DNA from 3 places in the Acuticoccus sp. I52.16.1 genome. Region 3 is predicted to be linked to each of the others. Evidence: predicted binding sites of a transcription regulator. Region 3 holds the regulator's gene; each other region holds the start of a gene.
What was found. The regulator PhoB, encoded in region 3, activates phosphate uptake and scavenging genes when phosphate is short. The targets are predictions, from matches to a motif close to TGTCATNNANCTGTCAT.
Positions count from the first base shown of each region.

Region 1 (7,648 bases), 1.4 Mb from region 3:
CGACGGAGGCGAGGACGGGCTCAACGCCTACCGTGTCGTCTTCACCCACGCGCAGCACATGCTGCGGCCGGGCGGGACGCTGGTGGTCGAGATCGATCCGGCGGCGCGCGACGCGGTGATTGCAGAAGCCGAGCGCAGGGGGCTTGAAGTCGAGACGGTTGCGGACGATCTTAATGGTGATGCAAGGGCGGTGTCCCTGCGGCGCGGTATGGTTTGAGCGCCACAGTTGAGAAAACATCGGCCGATCCCATAATTAAGTATTGGAAAGGCAACGGTGAGCCGCTAACGTGCCGCCGTCGGCCGAGCGGTAACCGCATCCTCGGGCACCAGCCTTAGACTGCGAACGACCCGCATCGTGTGCCTGCCCCTTCAGTGGGGCGTCGTTATCACTGACGCCATCCTGGCGACGAACAAGCCCAGGCCCGCAAGCGGGCGCCGGGCCGCGTCGTCGTTTGGACGGCCAATGTGTGGTTCGCTGCTGAGGCGGCGTTCCGAACCGAACCGGACGAGGCTGTGGATCCACCAATATTCAGGATCCGTGGCGACGCTTAGGCGGACTATACCCCTGCTTAAGCGCACGAATCCGCGTTCAACCGTATGTTCCGGATCGAGAAGCGAGCTGATGAGACCTAACAACCCGAGCAAGCGTCTTCGTGGTCGCAGCCGGAGCAAAGGCGGCGGCAATCCGCTGTCGCGCTCCTACGAGTCGAACGGCCCCGACGTTAAGATCCGGGGTTCGGCTTTGCAGGTGGCTGACAAGTACGCCCAGCTCGCGCGTGATGCGCAATCTGCGGGCGACCGTGTGATGGCGGAGAACTATTTCCAACACGCCGAACATTATTATCGGATCGTCGCCGCCGCTTACGAGCAGAGCGGCCAACAACAACCCCGCGGCGAGCGTCACGGCGACGACCGCCACGGCGACAACCGTCACCGCGGCAACGAGCAGCCGAACATCAACGGCTTCGACGGCATGGACGACGACGATGACGACGGGTCCATCCGCGTCAACGGTTCACGCTCCCACGGCCGCGACGACGAGCAAGACGAGGCGCCCGTTCGCGCCAATCACCGCAACGGCGGCTCCAACGGGGCCAACGGCTCCCACGCGGCGGCCCGTGACGATGACGACGACGCGGCCGATCCCGCCCAGGCCCCTCAGCCCGACGTGACCCCCACGCCGGCCGAGTTGGATGCATCCGCCGACGTCAAGGCCGAGGACGACGCGTCCGACGCTGACGGCGACGAAGGCGACGCCAAGGCCAAGAAGGCCGCCAAGCCGAAGACCCCGCGCCGCCGGACCACCACGCCGCGCACGCGTGCCCCGCGCACCCGGCGCACCGAGGCGTCCGCCGACGCCGCGCCGCAGCCCGCGGCCGAGACCGGCGAGAGCAACTGACGCCGCAGCGCGGGCCCCGGCCCGCGCGCCCCACCGCACCGGAGCCGGATCGCGGGCCTCACGCCCGGAGTTCCGGCTTTCGGCGTTCATGAAGGGGGCCTCCCGCCTTTGCCTGGCGGTTCGCTCGGCTGTCAGAGCAGGCAGAGTTCCAGGAGGTCGCGGCGCATCGCGGCGGGCATCGCCTCGTCCATCGCGGCGGCCGAGACGTCCACCGGCGCCTCGTCGGCCCTGAGGTAGCGCCATCCCTGGAAGGGGCGGCAGGGCCGCGGCCGCACCGCCACCACGTCCGGCGCCAGGAGGATGTGCACCCGCGCTACGCCCGACGCGTCGTTGAACGGCTCGATGCCCACCACGCGCTGGCGCGCCTGCACGCTTCCCTTGATCACCCAGTAGAGGCTGCCGTCCGCCAGCACTTCGTCGACCCGCTTGGGGGCGGTGCGCGTGGTGATTCGCATCGCCTGGCGCGAATCACTTCCCGCACGACGCTCGGCCGATTGCCGCAGCGCGTCGATGCTGGAAACGCCGACACATAGCTTGAGAAGATGCACCGTCATTCCACTGGGTTAGGCCCGGCCCCCCGGCGCCGGCAAGCTCGTCCACATGCCTGATGCCCGCTGTCCACCGCTTGTCACATTCGATCTGTTAGGCTTGTTGCGAGGCGGTAGCGCTCTGTTCATGCACCAAATAGGTATGGTAGCAGGCGCGACAGATCGATGAAGCGTGACGGCACGAGGTCGGGAATGGGATCCGAGGACGAACCTGACGTGCGCAAGTACCGCACGCTCTTCCTCTCCGACATCCACCTCGGCACCCGAGGATGCCAGGCGGAGCTGCTGCTCGACTTCCTGCGTCACCATGATGCCGAGAAGATCTACCTGGTGGGCGACATCATCGACGGATGGCGCCTGAAGAAGACCTGGTACTGGCCCCAGTCCCACAACGACGTGGTACAGAAGATCCTGCGCAAGGGCCGCAAGGGCGCCGAGATCGTCTACCTTCCCGGCAATCACGACGAGTTCCTGCGCGACTATGTCGGCACCCATTTCGGTGGGGTCGAGGTGGTCGACTCGGCGATCCACCACACCGCCGACGGGCGCAAACTTCTCATCATTCACGGCGACCAGTTCGACGTCGTCGTGCGTCATGCGAAGTGGCTCGCCTTCCTGGGCGACTGGGCCTACGTCACGACGCTGGCGATCAACACCTGGATCAACATCGTCCGCCGCAAGCTGGGGCTGACCTACTGGTCGCTGTCGGCCTGGGCGAAGTTGAAGGTGAAGAACGCGGTGTCCTTCATCGGCAAGTTCGAAGAGGCGCTCTCGTCCGAGGCGAAGCGCCGCGGCGCGGACGGCGTCGTGTGCGGCCACATCCACCATGCGACCATGCACGACATGCACGGCACGCATTACATCAACACCGGGGACTGGGTGGAGAGCTGCACCGCCGTGGGCGAGCGCGAGGACGGAACCTTCGAGCTGATCCGCTGGACGCGGCTGGCCGACCGCCATCCGACCCGCGCCGTGGCGCCGACGTCGCGCTCACAGGCGGCATGACGCAACGGAAGATTCCGCGATGACGCGCCTCGCCCTCGTGACCGACGCTTGGCACCCGCAGGTGAACGGTGTGGTCCGAACCCTCGATACGACGCGCCAGGAGCTGATCAAGCTCGGCATCGACGTCTACATGATCACGCCGTCGGACTATCGCACGGTGCCGATGCCGACCTATCCGGAGATCCGCCTCGCGGTGACGACGCCGTGGCGCGTGTCGCGCGCGATCGACGAGGTGCGGCCGGACTACGTGCATATCGCCACCGAGGGGCCGCTCGGGATGATCGCGCGGCGGTGGTGCCGCAAGAACAACATCGGCTACACCACGAGCTACCACACGCGCTTTCCCGAATATGTGCGAGCCCGCGCGCCGATCCCGATGTCGTGGTCCTACGCCTTCGTGCGCTCGTTCCACAACGCGGGCGTCGGCTGCATGGTCTCCAACACGACGCTGGAGCGCGAGCTGGCGGCCTGGGGCTTCCAGCGCCTGGTGCGCTGGGTGCGCGGGGTCGACACCGTGACGTTCAATCCCGACGTGCCGCCCGCGCTGCCGGACCTTCCGAAGCCCGTCTTCCTCTACGTCGGCCGGGTCGCGGTGGAGAAGAACATCGGCGCCTTCCTCGACCTCGACCTTCCCGGCACCAAGCTCGTGGTGGGCGACGGCCCGGCGCTGCCGACGTTGAAGGCGAAGTATCCGGACGCAGTCTTCACCGGCAACCGCGTTGGCGAGGAGCTGACGGCGCACTACACCTCCGCCGACGTCTTCGTCTTCCCCAGCATGACCGACACGTGGGGCCTCGTGCAGATGGAGGCGCTCGCCTGCGGCGTCCCCGTCGCCGCGTTCCCGACGATGGGCCCGCTCGACGTCATCGCCGATTCGGGAACCGGGGCGCTGGACTGGGACTTGAGACAGGCGTGCCTCGACGCGTTGTCGATCCCGCGCGACCGCTGCCGATCGTATGCCGAACAGTTCTCCTGGGAATCCAGCGTCAAGCAGTTCTGGGAGAACCTGCAACGGGCGAACGGCATCGAAATCGCCGCCAACTAACGGAGCGAACCTCATGCCCGGCCCCACGTTCGACGCTCTTTGCACCCACAAGAAGAGCCTCGACGGGTTCCATCTGCGCGACGCCTTCTCCGCCGATCCCGGCCGCGCCGCCCGCTTCGCGCTGACCGAGGGCGACCTCCTCCTCGACTATTCCAAGAACATCGTCACCGACGAGACGATGGCACTCCTCGTCGAGCGCGCCCGCGCGGCCGGCCTCGAGGCCAAGCGCGACGCGATGTTCGCCGGCGAGCCGATCAACCTGACCGAGGGCCGCGCCGTCCTCCACGTGGCGCTGCGCGGCGAGGGGCCGTTCGCCATCGACGGGCGCGACGTGTCGGCCGACGTCGCGGAGGTGCTGGACCGCGTCACCGCGTTCGCCGACGGGGTCCGCTCCAACGCGATCGTCGCCGCCGACGGCCAGCCGTTCACCGACGTCGTCAACATCGGCATCGGCGGCTCGGACCTCGGCCCGCGGATGGTGGTGCGCGCGCTGTCGCCCTACCGCGACGGCGGGCCCGACGTGCACTTCGTCGCCAACGTCGACGGAGCCGACATCGCCGACACGCTCGCCCGGCTCGACCCGGCGCGCACCCTCTTCCTCATCGCCTCGAAGACATTCACCACACAGGAGACGATGACCAACGCCGCGACCGCGCGTCAATGGATCGTCGACGGCGTGGGCGAGGCGGCGGTCGGCGACCACTTCGCCGCGATCTCCACCGCGCTCGACAAGGTGGCCAAGTTCGGCATCTCCGAGGACCGCGTCTTCGGGTTCTGGGACTGGGTCGGCGGGCGCTACTCGGTCTGGTCGGCGATCGGCCTGTCGGTCGCGATCGCCATCGGCGGCGCCGGCTTTCGCGCCTTCCTCGCCGGCGGCGCGGCGGCGGACGAGCATTTCCGCACCCGGCCGCTCGCCGAGAACATCCCCGTCGTCATGGGGCTGCTGGGCGACTGGTACCGCACCTTCTTCGGCTACGGCGCCTACGCCATCCTTCCCTACGACCAGCGCCTCGTCGAGTTCGCGGCCCACCTCCAGCAGGTGGACATGGAATCGAACGGCAAGCGGGTCCACCGCGACGGTTCGCCGGTCGCCGAGCCGACCGGGCCGGTGATCTTCGGCGAGCCCGGCACCAACGGGCAGCACGCCTTCTACCAGCTCCTCCACCAGGGCACCGACCCGGTCCCGGTGGACATCCTCGTCGCCGCCAAACCGCACGAGGCGCTGTCGGACCATCACGCCAAGCTCGTCGCCAACGCGCTGGCGCAAACGCAGGCGCTGATGCGCGGCCGCACCCTCGAGGAGGCGCGCGAGCAGCTCCTCGCCAAGGGGATGGACGCGGCCGAGGCGGACCGCCTGGCGCCGCACCGCGTCTTCCCCGGCAACCGCCCGTCCAACACGCTGGCCTACCAGGCGCTCGACCCGTTCACCCTCGGCCGGCTCCTCGCCTTCTACGAGCACAAGGTGTTCGTGCAGGGCGCGCTGTGGGACATCAACTCGTTCGACCAATGGGGCGTGGAGCTCGGCAAGGAGCTCGCCGGGGTGCTGCTGCCGGCCATCAAGGGCGAGACCAGCCCCGACCTCGACGGCTCGACCGCGCAGCTCCTCGCCCACCTGCGGGGCGCGTGAGCGGCCTCAGAGTTCGATCTTTTGCACCGAGGAATCGGCGAGGAAGTGGTGGATCGTGTTGAGCCACAGGACGTACTTCACGACCCCGTCGGCGTCGCGCTGCACCAGCCAGTCCTCGCCGACGACGCAGCGCAGCGGCGGCTGCTTTTCGTCCTTGAAGTGCCCCTCCCAGTAGAAGGTGCCGATCGCGCGGGCCCGGTCCGGCGCCTCGCCGAGCGGCGTCACCACGAAATCGCCCAGCCGCAGCACCTGACGGCGAAACTGGGTGTGGTAGGCGCCATGCTCATCCAGCGTCATCGACAGGCCCTGGTGCTGCACGTAGATGCGCGGCTCCGGGTGAAGGAACATCGCCTTGCGTTCGGCGATGCCGCCGCCATCCTCGCGGCGCAGCGTATCGCACCACCGCTCGCCCAGCGCGAGCACCTCGTCGAGCGTGATTGCCACGGCCCCTCCTCCCACAAACATCCATGCATCGACCGCCTTGTGTCCGACTCGGCCACGCGCTTCAAGGTCATGGCAAATCGCCGGGGGCGGCGCACTTTGATGACCGAGCCGGTGGCGCAGCGTCGGTGCTTCGACTAACGTGCCACCACAACAATCGGAGGACCCCGATGAACGATATGACGATGGCTAAGTTCGGAATGGGCGCGTCGGCTCAACGCGTTGAAGACCAGGCGCTCATCACCGGCCATGGTCAGTACACGGCGGACGTGACGCCCGAGGGCACGCTCTATGCAGTGGTGCTGCGCTCGCCGATCGCCGCGGGGTCGTTCAAGATCAACGATATCGAAGCCGCCAAGGCCGCGCCCGGCGTCCACCTCGTGATGACCTATGCCGATATCGGCGAACCGCTTGCCCCGCTTCCCTGCCGGGCCGCCTACAAGCAGGAAGACGGCACGCCGACGCAGGTCTACCCCCGCTACTCGCTGGCGAAGGACGAGGTGCGCCACATCGGCGACCCCGTGGCGATGATCGTGGCCGACAGTGTCGCCGCCGCCAACGACGCCGCCGAGCTGATCGACATCGACTGGAACCAGACCGACAGCGTGACCGACGCGGCGGCCGCGCTGGAAGACGGCGCCCCGCTGGTGTGGCCCGCGCACGGCTCCAACCTCGCCTTCCGCTACGGCGTCGGCAACCGGGAAGGCACCGAGGAGGCGTTCGCCAAGGCGACCAGGTTCGCCAAGCTCGACCTCCACAACAACCGCCTCGTCACCAACTACATGGAGACGCGCGGCGCGCTGGGGCAGTACGACGCCACCACCGGCCGCTACACGCTGACCGCCGGCACCCAGGGTGGCCACGGCATGCGCGGCGTCCTCGCCGAAATCCTGAAGACCGACGAGGCCAATATCCGCGTCGTCACGCCCGACGTCGGCGGCGGCTTCGGCACCAAGATCTTCGTCTATCCCGAGTACCCGGCCGTCATGCACGCCGCCAAGATGCTCGGCCGTCCGGTGAAGTGGATCTGCGGCCGCTCCGAGGCCTTCATGTCCGACAGCCAGGGCCGCGACAACGTCACCACCGCGGAAGTGGCGATGGACGACACCGGCCGCTTCCTGGCGCTGCGGGTCGACCTCAAGGCCAACATGGGCGGCTACCTCGCCCAGTTCGCGCCGCACATTCCGTTCGTCGGCTCGTCGATGGCGCCGGGCGTCTACGCCTTCCCGGTGATGTACGTTGCCGTGAAGGGCGTCTACACCAACACCGTGCCGACCGACGCCTACCGCGGCGCCGGGCGCCCCGAGGCCGCCTACACCATCGAGCGCCTCGTCGAAGAGGCGGCGCATGTGATGAGCCTTTCGCCGGAGGAGATCCGCCGGCGCAACTTCATCAAGCCCGAAGAGATGCCCTTCAAGACCGCCGCCGGCCGCACCTACGACACCGGCGAGTTCGACGGACACATGTCCCGCGCGATGGAGGTCATCGACTGGGACGGCTTCGACGAGCGCAAGGCCGAGAGCACGGCGCGCGGCGCGATCCGCGGCATCGGCATGGCGACCTACATCGAGGCGTGCGCCTTC
Region 1 is NZ_CP094828.1:1,441,631-1,449,278, forward strand. It holds gene prmC (peptide chain release factor N(5)-glutamine methyltransferase) at 1-217, shown strand, start outside; gene MRB58_RS06505 (DUF4167 domain-containing protein) at 623-1,399, shown strand; gene MRB58_RS06510 (DUF1489 family protein) at 1,531-1,953, opposite strand; gene MRB58_RS06515 (UDP-2,3-diacylglucosamine diphosphatase) at 2,140-2,952, shown strand; gene MRB58_RS06520 (glycosyltransferase family 1 protein) at 2,972-3,997, shown strand; gene pgi (glucose-6-phosphate isomerase) at 4,011-5,624, shown strand; gene MRB58_RS06530 (hypothetical protein) at 5,631-6,068, opposite strand; gene MRB58_RS06535 (xanthine dehydrogenase family protein molybdopterin-binding subunit) at 6,251-7,648, shown strand, end outside.
Region 1: MRB58_RS06515 (UDP-2,3-diacylglucosamine diphosphatase) is a predicted target of PhoB. The motif match lies at 2,102-2,118, and genes of this name have one in related genera.

Region 2 (7,648 bases), 870 kb from region 3:
GCGGGGCGACGGCTCGCCGAGGCGGCCTTGGTGGTCACGGTGGAGGCGGTCCTGCCGCCGGCGGTGGTGGATCAGGTGACGGCGCTCGTTCAGGCCGCGTAGGCGGGGTGCCGGCGCGCTCAGCGCGGGGCGCGGGAGAGACCGCGCCGGCAGAAATCGCGCACCGCGCGGTAAGCGGTGCGCCGGGGCACGGCCACCGCCGGGCGCACGGCCGCGCGCGGCGTCCGCAGGGCGATCGGCCACGCCTCCCGCGCTATGCGCCTCAGCTCCTGGTGCTCGAAGTCGACAAAAGGCATCGTCCCATCCTCGTCCTGCTCATCATTCGCGCTTGGAATAAGTGAGCCGGATATAGGTCAGGCCGTGGGCGCCTCCGTGCTCTCCGTCACAGTGTCGCGCGGCGGCTCGTCCACCTCGCGCGTGTCCGTCCGGGTCGGCGGTGGGAGTTGCGCGGGCCCGCCCGCCGGCGCCCGCTCCGCCACCTTCACCGAGCGCGCCAGCTTCGACACCGCCGGCGCCACGGCGATCCTGCCCTCGTTGACGAACGCCTCGTGGTTCTTCTCCACCTCGGACAGGACGTAGCGGTAGTTGACCATCATGCCGTAGGCGCTGGCGAGACCGCGGGGCGACACGTCGCCGGCGAAGTTGATCTGCTCCAGCCGTGCCCCGTTGCCGAGATGGAAGCGCGCCACCGGGTCCCGGGGGCGCCCATGGTCCTTCGCCTCCAGCAGGTAATGCGCCGTCAACGGCACGAAGGCGGCCTCCGCGGCCTTAGCCTGGGCGGTGTTGTTGACCCAGCCGTCCTCCAGCGCCCTCAGCAGCGTGCGGGTCGCCTCGTCCACCGCGCTGGTCGGCCGCGCCGTCTCCTCGGAGAGCCATTTGGCGAAGCCCGGCACCGGCGACAGGGTGACGAAGTTCTTCAGGTTCGGCAGCTCGTTGGCGAGGTCCGTCGCCACTTGCTTGATCAGGAAGGAGCCGAACGAGATCCCCCGCAGCCCGTCCTGGCAGTTGGAGATCGAGTAGAAGACGGCCGTCGTCGCGCTCTGCGGGTCGATCGGCTCGCGCTCGCCCGACAGGATGGGGCCGATGGCGCGCGGGATCTCGGTCGTCAGCGCCACCTCGACGAAGATCAGCGGCTCGTCGCCCAGGCGCGGGTGGAAGAAGCCGAAGAGGCGGCGGTCCGGCACGTCGATCCGCCGGCGCAGGTCGTTCCAGTCGGTGATCGCGTGGACGGCCTCGTAGCGGATGATCTTCTCCAGCACGGCCGCCGAGGTCTGCCAGCTGATCTCCCGCAGCATCAGGAAGCCACGGTTGAACCACGCCGCGAACAGGCGCTTGAGGTCGTCGTCGACCGTTGCGAGGTCGGGGTGGTTGGACAGCCGGTCGATCAGCTCGCAGCGCATCGCCACCAGCGCCTGCGTGCCGCCCTGCACCTGGTTGAGGCGGCGGAAGATCTCGACGCGGCGCGGCTCGGCCGCGCGTTGCAATGCCTTCGCGGTGACGCCACTCGGCTTGTCGAGGTAGGCCTCGGCGGCCTCGGCGAGGCGCTCCGGCTCGGGACCATAGTCGGCCGCCAGGGTGCGGAAGACGAACGTGCGCCCGGCGCTGTCGAGGTCACGGTAGGCGCGCAGGAATTCCGCCGCACGCTCCAGCGACGAGGACTCGCCCCGCCCGTTGAGCAGGCTCTCGATCAGCTGGGCGAGATCGCGCCGGCTGGTGCGCCGTGGCTTGCGGCGCTCGCCGAAGAGGCGATTGTCCGTGATGGTGGAGAGCAGGTCGTTGATGACGCTGGTCTGTCGCATGGGTACGCTCCCGCGCGGCGTGGCACAAACTTGCCTTAGGGTATAGCACTCGGCGGACCGATGAGGATGCGAATGCCCGAACAGAGTTATAGCGTGCGGCACGTGAAGACGGCCTACTCCGGCTTCATGACCCTCGACCTTTATGAAGCGACGATCGAGTTGAACGGCCACGCCACCGAGATGGTGCGCGAGGTGCACGACCATGGCCATGGCGCGTGTGTCCTGCCGTTCGATCCGGAGCGCCGCACATGCCTCCTGGTCCGCCAGCTGAGGTTGCCCGTCCACGTGGTGGAAGGCAATGGCCTCATCCTGGAGGCGGCCGCCGGGCTGATCGACAAGGACGACGCCAGCCCCGCCGCCGCCGCGCAGCGCGAGGCCGCGGAGGAGTTGCGCTACCTGGTGCGAAACGTCGCGCCGGTGGGCACCGTCTACCCGATCCCCGGCATGGTGACGGAGCTGATGCACTGCTTCGTCGCCGAGTACGCCGCCGCCGACCGGATCACCGAGGGCTTCGCCGCGGACGAGGACGAGGTGATCGAGGTCGAGGAGTGGGGCCTCGACGACCTGTGGCGCGCCTGGAAGGACGGCCGTCTGCGCGACGGCAAGGCGGTCATGTGCCTCATGGGCCTGAAGCTCGACCGGCCGGAGCTCTTCACCGTCTGAGGCGACGATCGCCTCACGCGCCCGCCGGGATCGCCGGCGGTGCGGCGGGGGCGGCCTCCCACTGGCGCACCATCGTGCGGGCCAGCGTCTCGGCGGCGCAGCGGTTGGGGCCGTCGGGCGAAACGCCGATGGAGTAGACCGCCCCGGCGACGCGCAAGTCCGGCCAAGGCTCCACCAGGAGGCCCTGGGAGAGCTGTGGGCCGAGCAGCTCCAGCGGCGCCACGATGGCGCCGAGCCCGGCGAGCGCCGCCTCCAGCGCGACATAATAATGCGGGTAGACCTTCGCCGGGCGCGCCGGCCGCCCGCGGAACGCGTGCTGGCACCAGCGGGCGAGCTCGCCGGTGCGCGTCGCCGCGTCGACGAAGGGGAGGCGCGCCGGGTCGGTCACGTCGAGAAGGTTGGGCGGCACCAGGAGGCCGAGCTGCTCGACGAAGAGCGGCCGCGGCGCGAAGCGCGGCGCCAGTGCCTCCCCCCGCCGCACCACCAGATCGAACTGCAGTGCGTCCCAGTCCTCGGTGGTGTGGGTCGGGCGGACGCGGATCCCCGTGTCGCTGCCGGCGATATCGAGCCGTGGCAGGCGCGGGATGAGCCAGCGCATGGCGAAGGTGGCGGGAGCGACGACCGTCAGCACCTCCTGCCGGTCGCTGGCGAGCACATCGTCGAGTGCGGTCTCGATTTCCTCCAGCGCGCCGCCGACGGCCGCCGCGAGACGCTCGCCGGCCGCGTTGGCGACCATGCCGCCCCGCCGACCGCTGAACAACGGCCGCCCCAGCCACTGCTCCAGATGTGCGAGTTGCTTACTCACCGCTCCGTGCGTCACGGATAAATCATCGGCCGCGGCCGACACACTGCCCGTTCGCACGACACTCTCCAGTGCAATGAGAGATTTTATCGGCAGTATTCGTCGTTTTGTCATGTGAATTCATCTCACATTGCGCGAATTTATTTCCATTGCTTGCGAGTCGTCGTTGGCGCTACCTCGTTCCCCAACGCGAATGCGTTCTGTATTCTTGACGAACCTCCTTATACATCAAACACATGGCGGTTTGATTACGGGCGGTCGTGAGCGCTGGAGGATCAATGGCTCTCGCAATGGACACCGCCACAGGAACCCCCGCCGCCGAGGTCGAAGTCAACGGGCGCCGCTATGCGCTGCCGCACCGCCCGGTCGCCGTGATCTGCTACGACGGGTGCGACCCGGCCTACGTCGCCGCCGCGCGCGAGGCCGGCATCGTCCCGCACCTCGCCCGCATGATGGACGAGGGCTTCGCCGCCACCGCGCTCGCCGCGATGCCGACCTTCACCAACCCCAACAACGTCTCCATCGTCACCGGCGCGCCGCCGGCCGTCCACGGCATCTCCGGCAACTACTATTACGACGCCGCGACCGGCCGTGAAATCATGATGCTCGACGCGGAGGGGATGCGCGGCGGCACGGTGCTGGCCGCGCTCGCCGCGGCAGGCGTGCGCGTCGCGGCGGTGACGGCCAAGGACAAGCTCCTCAAGGCCCTCGCGAAGGACCTCGCCGGTATCGCCTTCTCCGCCGAGCGTGCCGACGAGGCGACCCTCGCCGCCAACGGCATCGAGGACGCCACCCGCCTCGTCGGCCGCCCGGCGCCGGAGCCGTACGTCCCCGATCTCTCGCTCTTCGTGCTCGACGCCGGCGTGCGGCTCATCGGCGAGGGGATGGCCGACGTCGCCTACCTCTCGCTGTCGGACCTCGTGCAGCACTCGCACGCTCCCGGCACGCCCGAGGCCAACGCCTTCATGGCGGCAGTCGACCAGCGCGTCGGCGCGCTGCTGGCGGCGGGGGCGGTGGTCGGCATCGTCGCCGACCACGGCATGAACGACATGGCCGAGGACGGCGGAGCGGCGCGGGTCACCTACCTCGCCGATCGCCTGGACGCCGCGTTCGGCGAAGGCCGCACCCGCGTCGTCTGTCCCATCACCGACCCGTTCGTGCGCCATCACGGCGCGCTGGGCGGTTTCGTGCGGGTCCACGTCACCGACCCGGCGCTCGCCGCCGCCGAGGTGCTGGCCGCGGTGGCGGCGATGGACGGCGTCGGCGAGGCCCTCTCCGGGGCCGAGGCCGCCGCCCGGTTCGAGCTGCCGCCCGAGCGCGAGGGCGACGTCGTGGCGATCGGCGCCCCCAACGTCGCGCTCGGGGCCCATGCGGCGGACCACGACCTCTCGGCCCTGGCCGGCACGCGGCTGCGCTCCCACGGCGGGCTCGCCGAGCAGCGGGTGCCGTTCGTCCTGTCCCATCCGCTCACCGACGCCTACCGCGCCAAGGCCGCCGGCCCGCTGCGCAACTTCGACATCTTCGACTTCGCGCTGAACGGGGTGCGCGGATGACCCGCGCCTTCGCCATCGTCCTCGACGGGTTGCGCCGCGACCTCGTCACGCCCGAAACGACGCCGCACCTGATGCGCTTCGCCGACACCGCGACGCGCTTCACCGCCCACCGCTCGGTCTTCCCGTCGGCGACACGCGTGGTTTCGGCCGCGTTCGCCACCGGCTGCCATCCGGCCCGCAACGGGTTGCAGGGCAACACCGTGGCGCTGATGGCCAACGGGCGGCTGGCGCTTCACGACGTCGGCAAGCCGGAGTTCTTCGCCACCAAGCGGGCGGCGACCGGCAGCACGCTCGACCAGCCCACCATGGCCGAGCGGCTTTCGGATCGCGGCGGCGTCGTCGTCTTCAACAACGTCTCGCCGGGGGCGGCCTACGCGCACGACCCGGACGGGCACGGCACCGTCTACCACCGCGCCGGCTCGCACGGGCCGGGCCTCGGCCCGGTCGCCCGCCCGCTCGCCGTCACGCTCGGCATCGACGGGGACGAGGCGATGGCCGAGCGTTTCGTCGCCGAGGCGGTCGACCCCGCCGGCCCGCACGGGCGCACCGCGCTCGCCGTCCTGTGGCTCTCCGAGCCCGACACCACGCAGCACGCCGCCCCGCTCGGCTCGCCGGACGCCCTCGCGGTGCTCCGGCGGGCGGACGCCGTCGCCGGCCGCGTCCTCGCCGCGATCGACGCCGCGCATCCGGCCGGCCCCGACGCGCCGCTCGTCGCCATCCTCTCCGACCACGGCCACCAGACGGTCGGCAGCGTGATCGACATCGACGCCTTCCTCGTCGCCGAGGGGCTGAAGGCGAAGGGCGCGGACGACGTCCTCGTCGCGCCCAACGGGACCGGCGCCCTCGTCTACGTCCACCCGGACGGCGCCGACCGCATACCCGCCATCGTCCGCGCGCTGGAGGCGGTGCCCTGGACCGGCGCGGTCTACGCCGGCGAAGAGCTCGCCCGTGTCGGCCACGCGCCGGTCGGCGGGCTCGCCGTCGCCGTTTCCATGGCGGCCAGCGACGCGCCCAACGCCTACGGCATCCGCGGCACCAGCGCCGTCGTGCGGCCCTGCGGCAGCAAGGCCGACCGGCTCGGCTGCGGCCAGCACGGCGGTCTCGGCGCCGGCGAGCAGTCTCCCTTCCTCATGATGCGTGGCGCGGGCTTCCGCCCCGGTGCCGCGCTCGGCGAGCCGACCTCCGCGGTCGACCTCGCGCCCACCATCCTCACCCATCTCGGCGTCCCCCACCGGGGGCTCGATGGGCGGGACCTCCACGCCACTCTGGAACCCATCGGAGATCAACGGCCATGACGACCAAGCCCTTCGCCCGGATCGACCGCCGCCGGCTCATGCTCGGCACCGCCGCCGCAGCGCTGTTCGCGTCGGCACCGCTGGCCCTCGCCCCCGAGGCGCGCGCCCAGGACCCCGTCAAAGGCGGCACCCTGCGCTACGCGACGCTCGGCCTCGACACCTCCGACCCCCACCGCCACACCGGCTCCATCGCCGTGCAGCAGCTCTATGTCGAGGCGCTGACCTCGATCGGTCCCGACGGCCGCGTCGAGCCCTTCCTCGCGAAGGGGTGGGACATCTCCGAGGACGGCAAGACCTACACCTTCACGCTGCGCGACGGCGTCACCTTCCACAACGGCGACCCGATGGATGCCGAGGCGGTCGCCGCCAACATCCGCCGCGTGAAGGAGAACGTCACCGGCGGCTGGCTCGCCTCCGCGATGAAGCTCGTCGAGAGCGTCAAGACCGAGGGCGACGACGCCGTCGTCATCACCATGAGCGAGCCCTACGCCCCGCTCGTGAACCTCATGTCCGAGCTGTGGATCGTCTCCCCCGCCTCCGAGGGCTGGGACGAGACCATCAAGACCCCGATCGGCACCGGCCCGTTCACCTTCGGCGAGTGGCGCCCGCAGGTGTCGCTGACCGCCCCGGCCTACGAAGCCTACTGGCGCGGCGACGACATGCCCTACCTCGCCGCGGTCGAGGTGAACCTTCGCGAGGACATCGACAAGGGCAACGCTCTGCGCGCCGGCGACCTCGACATCGTCAACGTCGACCGTGACGTCGCCCGCCGCCTCGCCCAGGACCCGGCGATCCGCACGTCGACGCTGAAGGACTCCACCTGGTACTTCGCCGCGTTCAACAACCGCAGCCCCCGCGCCCCGTTCGACGACCCGAAGGTCCGCGAAGCGCTGATGTACGCGATCGACAAGCGTGCCTTCATGCAATTCATCGCCCCCGAAACGGGCGTAGTCTCCAACCAGATGGTCATGCCCGGCCACGTCTACTACGACGCGGCGATCGGCGAGGCGGACGCGCACAAGGGTGCCGACCTCGACAAAGCGAAGGCGCTGCTGGCCGAGGCCGGCGTCGACCCCTCCACCATCACCATCGACCTCGTCTCCTGGCAGGAGAGCTACCCGCAGGTCGTCGTCCAGATGCTGCGCCAGCTCGGCTTCAAGGTGGAGCACTCCGCGCTCGACGACCTCGGCGCGCAGAACCGCCTCGGCCAGTACGACTGGGACATGGCGGTGATGGCCTCCGGCCCGCGTGCCGACATCTTCCTGCGCTACGTGCGGCTGATGAGCGACGGGCCGAACCCGGTCCTGTGGGGCGGCATCCAGGACGCCGAGCTCGACGGCCTCATCAAGGCCGCCGTCGCCGAGACCGACGAGGACGCCCGAAAGGCGCTCTATACCGAGGCCTTCCAGCGCGTGATCGACAACAAATACTTCATGGTGCTGGGTCATGCGCCGAACGCGATCGCCATGCGCGAGGCGGTGAAGGGCTACGAGCCGGGCTTCACCTGGTCGCCCAACTGGGTGAGCGGCGGCATCG
Region 2 is NZ_CP094828.1:1,958,340-1,965,987, forward strand. It holds gene lpxK (tetraacyldisaccharide 4'-kinase) at 1-102, shown strand, start outside; gene MRB58_RS08730 (hypothetical protein) at 120-296, opposite strand; gene MRB58_RS08735 (malonyl-CoA decarboxylase) at 354-1,799, opposite strand; gene MRB58_RS08740 (NUDIX domain-containing protein) at 1,872-2,462, shown strand; gene MRB58_RS08745 (LysR family transcriptional regulator) at 2,476-3,378, opposite strand; gene phnA (phosphonoacetate hydrolase) at 3,543-4,817, shown strand; gene MRB58_RS08755 (alkaline phosphatase family protein) at 4,814-6,112, shown strand; gene MRB58_RS08760 (ABC transporter substrate-binding protein) at 6,109-7,648, shown strand, end outside.
Region 2: phnA (phosphonoacetate hydrolase) is a predicted target of PhoB. The motif match lies at 3,501-3,517, and genes of this name have one in related genera.

Region 3 (7,648 bases):
TCCGGGCCTGCAGGACTACGCCCTGTTCTTCGTCTCCGAGGACGTCTCGGGCGAGGGTTCGCCGCTGTCCGACATGGGTCTGATCCCGCTGTCGGCCGACGAGCGCGAGGCGCAGATCGACAAGATCGAGAGCCAGACCAACGTCTCCCTCTGATCGGTGACGTTCGCGGGGCGCGCGTCGCCCCGCGGTTTCAAGAGCGCCGGCCGCACCCAGCGGTCGGCTTTTGCATGGCGCCGCTCGCCGGTACCCCAACGCACAATGAGCCAAGACGCCGCCTGCGGTCCCTGCCGGGCCCGCGCCGAGTCGCAACGCCGAGCGAAGGTTTGGCCCTGACGTGAACACATTCATCATCATCGCGATCGTTCTGGTCGTGCTCAGCTTCGTCTACACGTGGGGAGCCGGCGCCAGCCGCCGGATCGCCGCGCAGACCGGTCAGCGATTGCACTCGCGTCCACCTTATTACGGCCTCTACCTCGTCCTGTGGTGCGCCATCCCGGCGGTGATCATCTTCATCGTCTACACCCTTCTGGCGCCGCAGATTCAGACGGCCGTGATCCACTCCTACTTCCCGCAGGAGGTGCTGCAGGACGAGCAGGCGCTGGTCACGCAGACCCACCAGGTCGAGAGCATCGTCGGCGGCTTCGGCATGTTCGGCGAGCCGGCGCCCTACCAGGCGCAGGCCGTCGCCGCGGTACGCACCTTCAAGTGGATCGGCCACCTGTCGCTGGTCGCGCTGATCGCGGTCGCGGCCTTCGCCGGCACGCTGGTCGCGCGTCGCAGGATCTCCCCTTATTTCCGCGCCCGCAATCGGGTCGAGACGGCGATCGAGATGCTGCTCATCGTCTGCTCGGGCATCGCCATCCTGACGACGGTGGGCATCGTCCTGTCGGTTCTGGGCGAGGCCGTGCGCTTCTTCACCTACGTCAACCCGCTGGACTTCTTCTTCGGCACCAGCTGGAACCCGCGCTTCTCGACGACCGGCTCCGGCGGTCAGGGCGACTTCGGTCTGCTCCCGCTGCTGTGGGGCACGATCATGATCACCATCATCGCGATGTGCGTCGCGGTGCCGATCGGCCTGATGGCGGCGGTCTACCTCTCCGAATATGCCGGCCCGAAGTTCCGCTTCGTCGCCAAGCCGCTGCTGGAAATCCTCGCCGGCATTCCGACCATCGTCTACGGCATCTTCGCCGCCTTCACGGTGGGCCCCTTCCTCGCCGAGGTCGGCGGCATGATCGGCCTCAGCATCAACGCGACTTCGGCCTTCACCGCCGGCGTGGTGATGGGGATCATGATCATCCCGTTCGTGTCCTCGCTGTCGGACGACATCATCAGCCAGGTGCCGCAGGCGATGCGCGACGGCTCCTACGGCCTCGGCGCGACGCACTCCGAGACGATCCGCCGGGTAATCCTGCCGGCGGCGCTGCCGGGCATCGTCGGCGCCTTCCTGCTGGCGGTGTCGCGCGCGATCGGCGAGACGATGATCGTCGTGCTGGCGGCGGGCAACTCGCCGGTGCTGACCGCCAACCCCTTCGAGGCGGTGTCGACCGTGACGGTCACCATCGTCAACCAGCTCACCGGCGATACCGACTTCGCCTCGCCGCAGTCGCTGGTGGCCTTCGCGCTGGGCCTCACGCTGTTCGTCATCACGCTGTGTCTCAACGTGGTGGCCATCTACATCGTCCGGAAATATCGCGAGCAATACGAGTAGACCCATGGCCACGACTGCAACCACGCCCGGCGGTATCGCGCAGGGCAAGTCCAATCGCGACCTGGTGGCGGCCAAGCTGGGCCAGCGTCACCGCGCGGAGGCGACGTTCAAGGCCGTGGGCCTGGGCGCGATACTGATCGGCATCTCGCTGGTCGGCATCCTCTTCGGGTCGATCCTCTACAAGGGCGTGCCCGCCTTCTGGCAGGCGACGCTGCACCTGGAGCTGACGTTCGATCCCGAGGTCATCGACATCGACCCGCGGCCGACGCAGCAGCCCGGCCAGTCGGCGGCGGACTTCCACAAGGAGCTGATCGCCTGGCAGCGCGCCCTGCGCCGCGCGGATTGGGACAACCTGATCCAGAATGCGATCGCCAAGTTCATCCCCGCCGCCGGCGCCGAAGACATGCGCCGTGCCGCCTTCGGCCTCGTCGCCTCCAATGAGCGCGTGAAGCTTTGGGAGATGGTCGAGGCGAACCCCGACATCATCGGCCAGACGGTGCCGGTGGCGCTGGTGGCCTCCGAGAACGTCGACGTCTGGCTGAAGGGCAACATCGACCGCGACCTGCCCCAGCGCTTCCAGCAGCTCGCCGCCGAGCAGCAGCAGTGGGCGGACGAGCTCTACGAAGACGGCGTGATCGAGATGAACTTCGCCTCGTCGATGTTCACCAACGTCGATTCGCGCTCCTCCGGTGCGACGGCGGGTCTCCTCGGCGCCATCGTCGGCTCCGTGATGATGATGGTCATCGTCATGGCGGTCGCCGTCCCGGTCGGCGTGATGGCGGCGATCTACCTGGAGGAGTTCGCGCCCAAGAACCGCGTGACCGACCTCATCGAGGTGAACATCAACAACCTCGCCGCGGTGCCCTCCATCGTGTTCGGCCTGCTCGGCGCGGCGGTGTTCATCAACTTCCTGGGGTTGCCGCTGTCGGCGCCGCTGGTGGGCGGTCTCGTCCTCTCGCTGATGACGCTGCCGACGGTGATCATCGCCTCGCGCGCCGCCCTGCGCGCGGTGCCGCCGTCGATCCGCCAGGCCGCGCTCGGCATCGGCGCCTCGCCGACGCAGGCGATGTTCCACCACACCCTGCCCCTGGCGGTGCCGGGTATGCTCACCGGTGCCATCATCGGCGTCGCACAGGCCCTGGGCGAGACCGCACCGCTACTGCTGATCGGGATGAACGCCTTCGTCGCCTCGGTGCCGTCGACCCCGCTCGACCAGTCTTCCGCTCTGCCCGTTCAGATCTATCTCTGGCAGGGGAACGAGAACCGCAATTTCTTCGAAGCGCGGACCTCGGCGGCCATCCTTGTACTGCTGGCCGTCATGGTGACCCTGAACGCCCTCGCCATCCTCATGCGCCACCGCTTCGAGCGGCGCTGGTAACGACCGTGATTGAAAAAGGAAACGAGCCGATGGCCGTCGCCGAAGTGGACGTGAAAAAGCCGGACCTGAAGCATCCGGAGACGCACAACCGGTTCCAGACCGTCCGGATCCCCGATCCCGAACCGCGCCCGACCAAGATCGAGGCGAAGGACGTCTCGGTGATCTACGGCACCAAGGAAGCCGTGCACGGGATCTCGATCGACATTCCGGCCCAGGCGGTGACGGCGTTCATCGGCCCGTCGGGCTGCGGCAAGTCGACGTTCCTGCGCTGCTTCAACCGCATGAACGACACCATTCCGGGCTGCCGCGTCCTCGGCCAGCTCAACATGGACGGCGAGGACCTCAACGACCACACGCTCGACGTGGTCCTGCTGCGCGCCCGCGTCGGCATGGTGTTCCAGAAGCCGAACCCGTTCCCGAAGTCGATCTTCGAGAACATCGCCTACGGCCCGCGCATCCACGGCCTGGCCCACAAGAAGGCCGACCTCGACGTCATCGTCGAGCGCTCGCTGACCCGTGCCGGCCTCTGGAACGAGGTGAAGGACCGCCTCCAGGAGCCGGGCACCGGCCTCTCGGGCGGACAGCAGCAGCGCCTGTGCATCGCCCGTGCCGTCGCGGTCGAGCCGGAAGTGATCCTGATGGACGAGCCGTGCTCGGCGCTCGACCCGATCGCGACGCAGACGGTCGAGGGGCTCATCAAGGAGCTGCGGCAGAACTACACGATCATCATCGTGACGCACTCGATGAGCCAGGCGCAACGCGTCTCGGACCGGACGGCCTACTTCCACCTCGGCGATCTCGTCGAGGAGGGGCCGACCAAGGAAATCTTCGAGAACCCGCAGGAGCCGCGGACGCGCGATTATATTTCGGGCGTGTTCGGTTAGGATACGCGGGACGAGTCTTGAGTGGGGGGCAGCGCGTTGGTGCTGACACGTGATCGGGACCGCGAGCTTGTCAGTCTCGCGGCCGAGGTCGCCGAAATGGGCGGTCTCGCGGAGCAGTTGGTGATGGACAGCGTCACCGCGTTGACGCGCATCGACAGTCAGCGCGCGCGTTCGGTGATCGAGGCCGATCAGCGTCTCGACGCCATGCAGCGCAGCGTCGAGAACCATGCGGTGGACCTGATCGCGGCGCACCGCCCGGCCGGCAAGCCGCTGCGCGAGCTGGTCGCGGCGATGCGCATCTCCTCCGACCTCGAGCGCGTCGGCGACCTCGCCAAGAACAACGCCAAACGGGTGATGGCGATCGAGGGGCGGGCCTACCCGCCGCGCGTCGCGCTGGGGGTCGAGCACATGTCCGACATCGCGCTCGAGCAACTGAAGGCGGTGCTCGACGCGTTCACCTCGCAGGACCTGTCCGCCGCTCTCGACGTGCGCAGCCGGGACGACGAGATCGACGCCATCTACACCTCGATCTTCCGCGAGCTGCTGACCTACATGATGGAAGATCCGCGCAACATCACGTTCTGCACGCACCTGTTGTTCTGTGCCAAGAACATCGAGCGGATCGGCGACCACGCCACCAACATCGCCGAAAACATCCACTTCCTGGTGACGGGCGAGCAGCCGGTCGAAGCGCGGGCGAAGGGCGATTCCTCGTCCTACCTCTCCGCCGACTGGGCCGAGCCCAAGAACGGTAGCGGAGGTCGCTAGATTTGCCGCAGGTGATGATCGTCGAGGACGAGGAGCCGCTGACCCTCGTCCTGCGCTACAACCTGGAAGCCGAGGGCTATGACGTCGACTGCGCGAGCCGCGGCGACGAGGCCGAGCTGCGCCTCCTGGAGGGGCTGCCGGACCTTCTCATCCTCGACTGGATGCTGCCGGGGCTCTCCGGCATCGAGCTGTGCCGGCGCCTGCGCTCGCGCCCGCAGTCGGAGAACCTTCCGATCATCATGCTGACGGCGCGCGGCGAGGAGACCGAGCGGATCCGCGGCCTCGCCACCGGCGCCGACGACTATGTGGTCAAGCCGTTCTCGACGCCGGAGCTGATGGCCCGCATCCGCGCCATCCTGCGCCGCACCAAGCCGGCCATGGTCTCGTCCCTGCTGCGCGCCGGCGACATCGAGCTCGACCGCACGACCCACCGCGTCCGCCGCTCGACACGCGAGGTCCACCTCGGCCCGACCGAGTTCCGCCTGCTGGAGTTCCTGATGCAGTCGCCCGGCCGCGTGTTCTCGCGCGAGCAGCTCCTCGACGGGGTGTGGGGGCGGGACGTCTACGTCGACGAGCGGACGGTGGACGTGCACATCGGCCGGCTGCGCAAGGCGATCAATCGCGGCAAGGCCAAGGATCCGATCCGCACCGTGCGCGGCGCGGGCTACGCCTTCAACGACCAGTTCCACATCCGCTGAGGGGCCGCGGCGGCGGCCCCGCGCGCCTTCCGGCGCGGCGCGTCAGCTCGACTTCGAGCGGCGGGAGGGGAAGGCCTGCTCGGCGTGGGCGCGGCAGTAGGTGTCGCCCTGCGTGGTGCGCGCGCCGCAGAAGCGGAAGGCGGGGTCGGACGGATCGCCCACCGGCCAGCGGCAGGTCGAGGCGGAGAGGTCCATCAAGGTCATGCCTTCGGTCAACGGCACGATCTCGGCGGTCTGCGGGATCTCTTCGATCTCCGGCTCCTCGACGACCTTCACCGCGACGGCGCCGGCGGCCATCACCCGCGGCGCGGCGGCGGGCTTGGGGGCGACGATGGGAGCACTCCGGGCCCGCGTCGCCCGCGTCTGCGGTGCCTTCACCCGGCCCGAGAGGCCCAGGCGATGGATCTTGCCGATGACGGCGTTGCGGGTCACCCCGCCCAGGGAGCTGGCGATCTGTGACGCGGACATCCCCTCGGCCCACAGCTTTCGCAAAACCTCGATTCGCTCGTCGGTCCAGCTCATCGCCATTCCCTTTGCTCACCGCCGATCCACATGCCGTCCACAGCCGACCAGGACGGTCGGTGGATAGAAGGGAGCCGGGCGATGTCCTGTCTTTACGCCCCGAATCGTAAGAGATTTGGCGATTCGCGGTCTAGAGTCGGCGAGTCCGCCGCGACTCAAACCTTGCTTTTTCCCCAACCATCGGAAAGAAAGCCGGCCTGTCCGCAGTACCTTGCAAGGAGCTGGGGACAACCTTCGCAAAACCGCGAGTTTTACCCATGACGACGAACAGCCTGTTCCCGACCTACAACCGCGCCGACATCGCCTTCGAGAAGGGCGAGGGCGTCTGGCTCGTGGGCACGGACGGGCGACGATATCTCGACATGGGGTCCGGCATCGCCGTGACCAGCGTCGGCCATGCCCACCCGCATCTCGTCGCCGTCCTGCAAGAGGCGGCCACGAAGGTCTGGCACACGTCCAACCTCTACCGGATCCCCGAGCAGGAGCGGCTGGCCGACCGGCTGACCGCGGCGACGTTCGCCGAGCGCGTGTTCTTCTGCAACTCCGGCGCGGAGGCCAACGAGGCCGCCATCAAGACCGCGCGGCGCTATCAATATGTGAGCGGCCACCCCGAGCGGGTGCGCATCGTCACCTTCCAGGGCGCCTTCCACGGCCGCACGCTCGGTGCGCTCGCCGCGACCGGCGTCGCCAAATATATGGAAGGCTTCGGCGAGCCCGCCCCCGGCTTCGACAAGGTGCCGCTGGGCGACCTCGATGCGGTGAAGGCCGTGATCGGTCCCGAGACGGCGGCGATCATGGTCGAGCCGGTGCAGGGCGAGGGCGGCGTGCAGCTCGTCGACCGCGAGTTCCTGCGCGCGCTGCGCAAACTGTGCGACGACCACGGCCTGGTGCTGATCTTCGACGAGATCCAGACCGGCGTCGGCCGCTTCGGCACGCTCTTCGCCTACGAGGCGCTCGGCGTGACGCCCGACATCCTGTCGGCGGCCAAGGGCCTGGGCGGCGGGTTCCCGATCGGCGCCTGCCTCGCCACCGCGGCGGTCGGTGACGCGATGACGCCCGGCACGCACGGCACCACCTTCGGCGGCACGCCGCTCGCCTGCGCCGTCTCCAACGCGGTGCTGGACGTGGTGCTCGCCGACGGCTTCCTCGACGAGGTCAAGCGCAAGGGCGCGTTCCTGATGCAGTCGCTGGCGGGCGTCGTCGATTCCCACCCGAGCGTGTTCGAGACCGTCCGCGGCGAGGGACTGATGGTCGGCGTCAAATGCCGCGCGCCGGCGGGCGACGTGGCGCTCGCCGCGCGCGATGCCGGGCTCCTGGTGGTGCCGGCCGGTGACAATGTGGTGCGCTTCCTCCCCGGCCTCGTGGCCACGGAAGAGGACCTGCGCGAGGCGGCCCGGCGGCTCGACGCCGCGGGCGAGGCCGTCGAGAAGGCGAAGAAGGATACCGCGGTCGTATGACGCCCAAGCATTTTCTGGATATCGCGTCTCAGTCTCCCGAGGCGCTGCGGGCGATTTTGGACGAAGGCCACCGGGTCAAGGCCGAGGGCCGCATCCGCACCGACCGCCTGCGCGGGAAGACGCTCGCGATGCTGTTCGAGCGGCCGTCCACCCGGACGCGCTTCTCGTTCGACCTCGCGATGCGCGAGCTGGGCGGCGACACCATCGTCGCCTCCGGCAGCGAGATGCAGCT
Region 3 is NZ_CP094828.1:2,828,163-2,835,810, forward strand. It holds gene MRB58_RS12795 (substrate-binding domain-containing protein) at 1-154, shown strand, start outside; gene pstC (phosphate ABC transporter permease subunit PstC) at 336-1,709, shown strand; gene pstA (phosphate ABC transporter permease PstA) at 1,714-3,087, shown strand; gene pstB (phosphate ABC transporter ATP-binding protein PstB) at 3,117-3,971, shown strand; gene phoU (phosphate signaling complex protein PhoU) at 4,008-4,739, shown strand; gene phoB (phosphate regulon transcriptional regulator PhoB) at 4,754-5,437, shown strand; gene MRB58_RS12825 (GcrA family cell cycle regulator) at 5,480-5,959, opposite strand; gene MRB58_RS12830 (aspartate aminotransferase family protein) at 6,217-7,416, shown strand; gene argF (ornithine carbamoyltransferase) at 7,413-7,648, shown strand, end outside.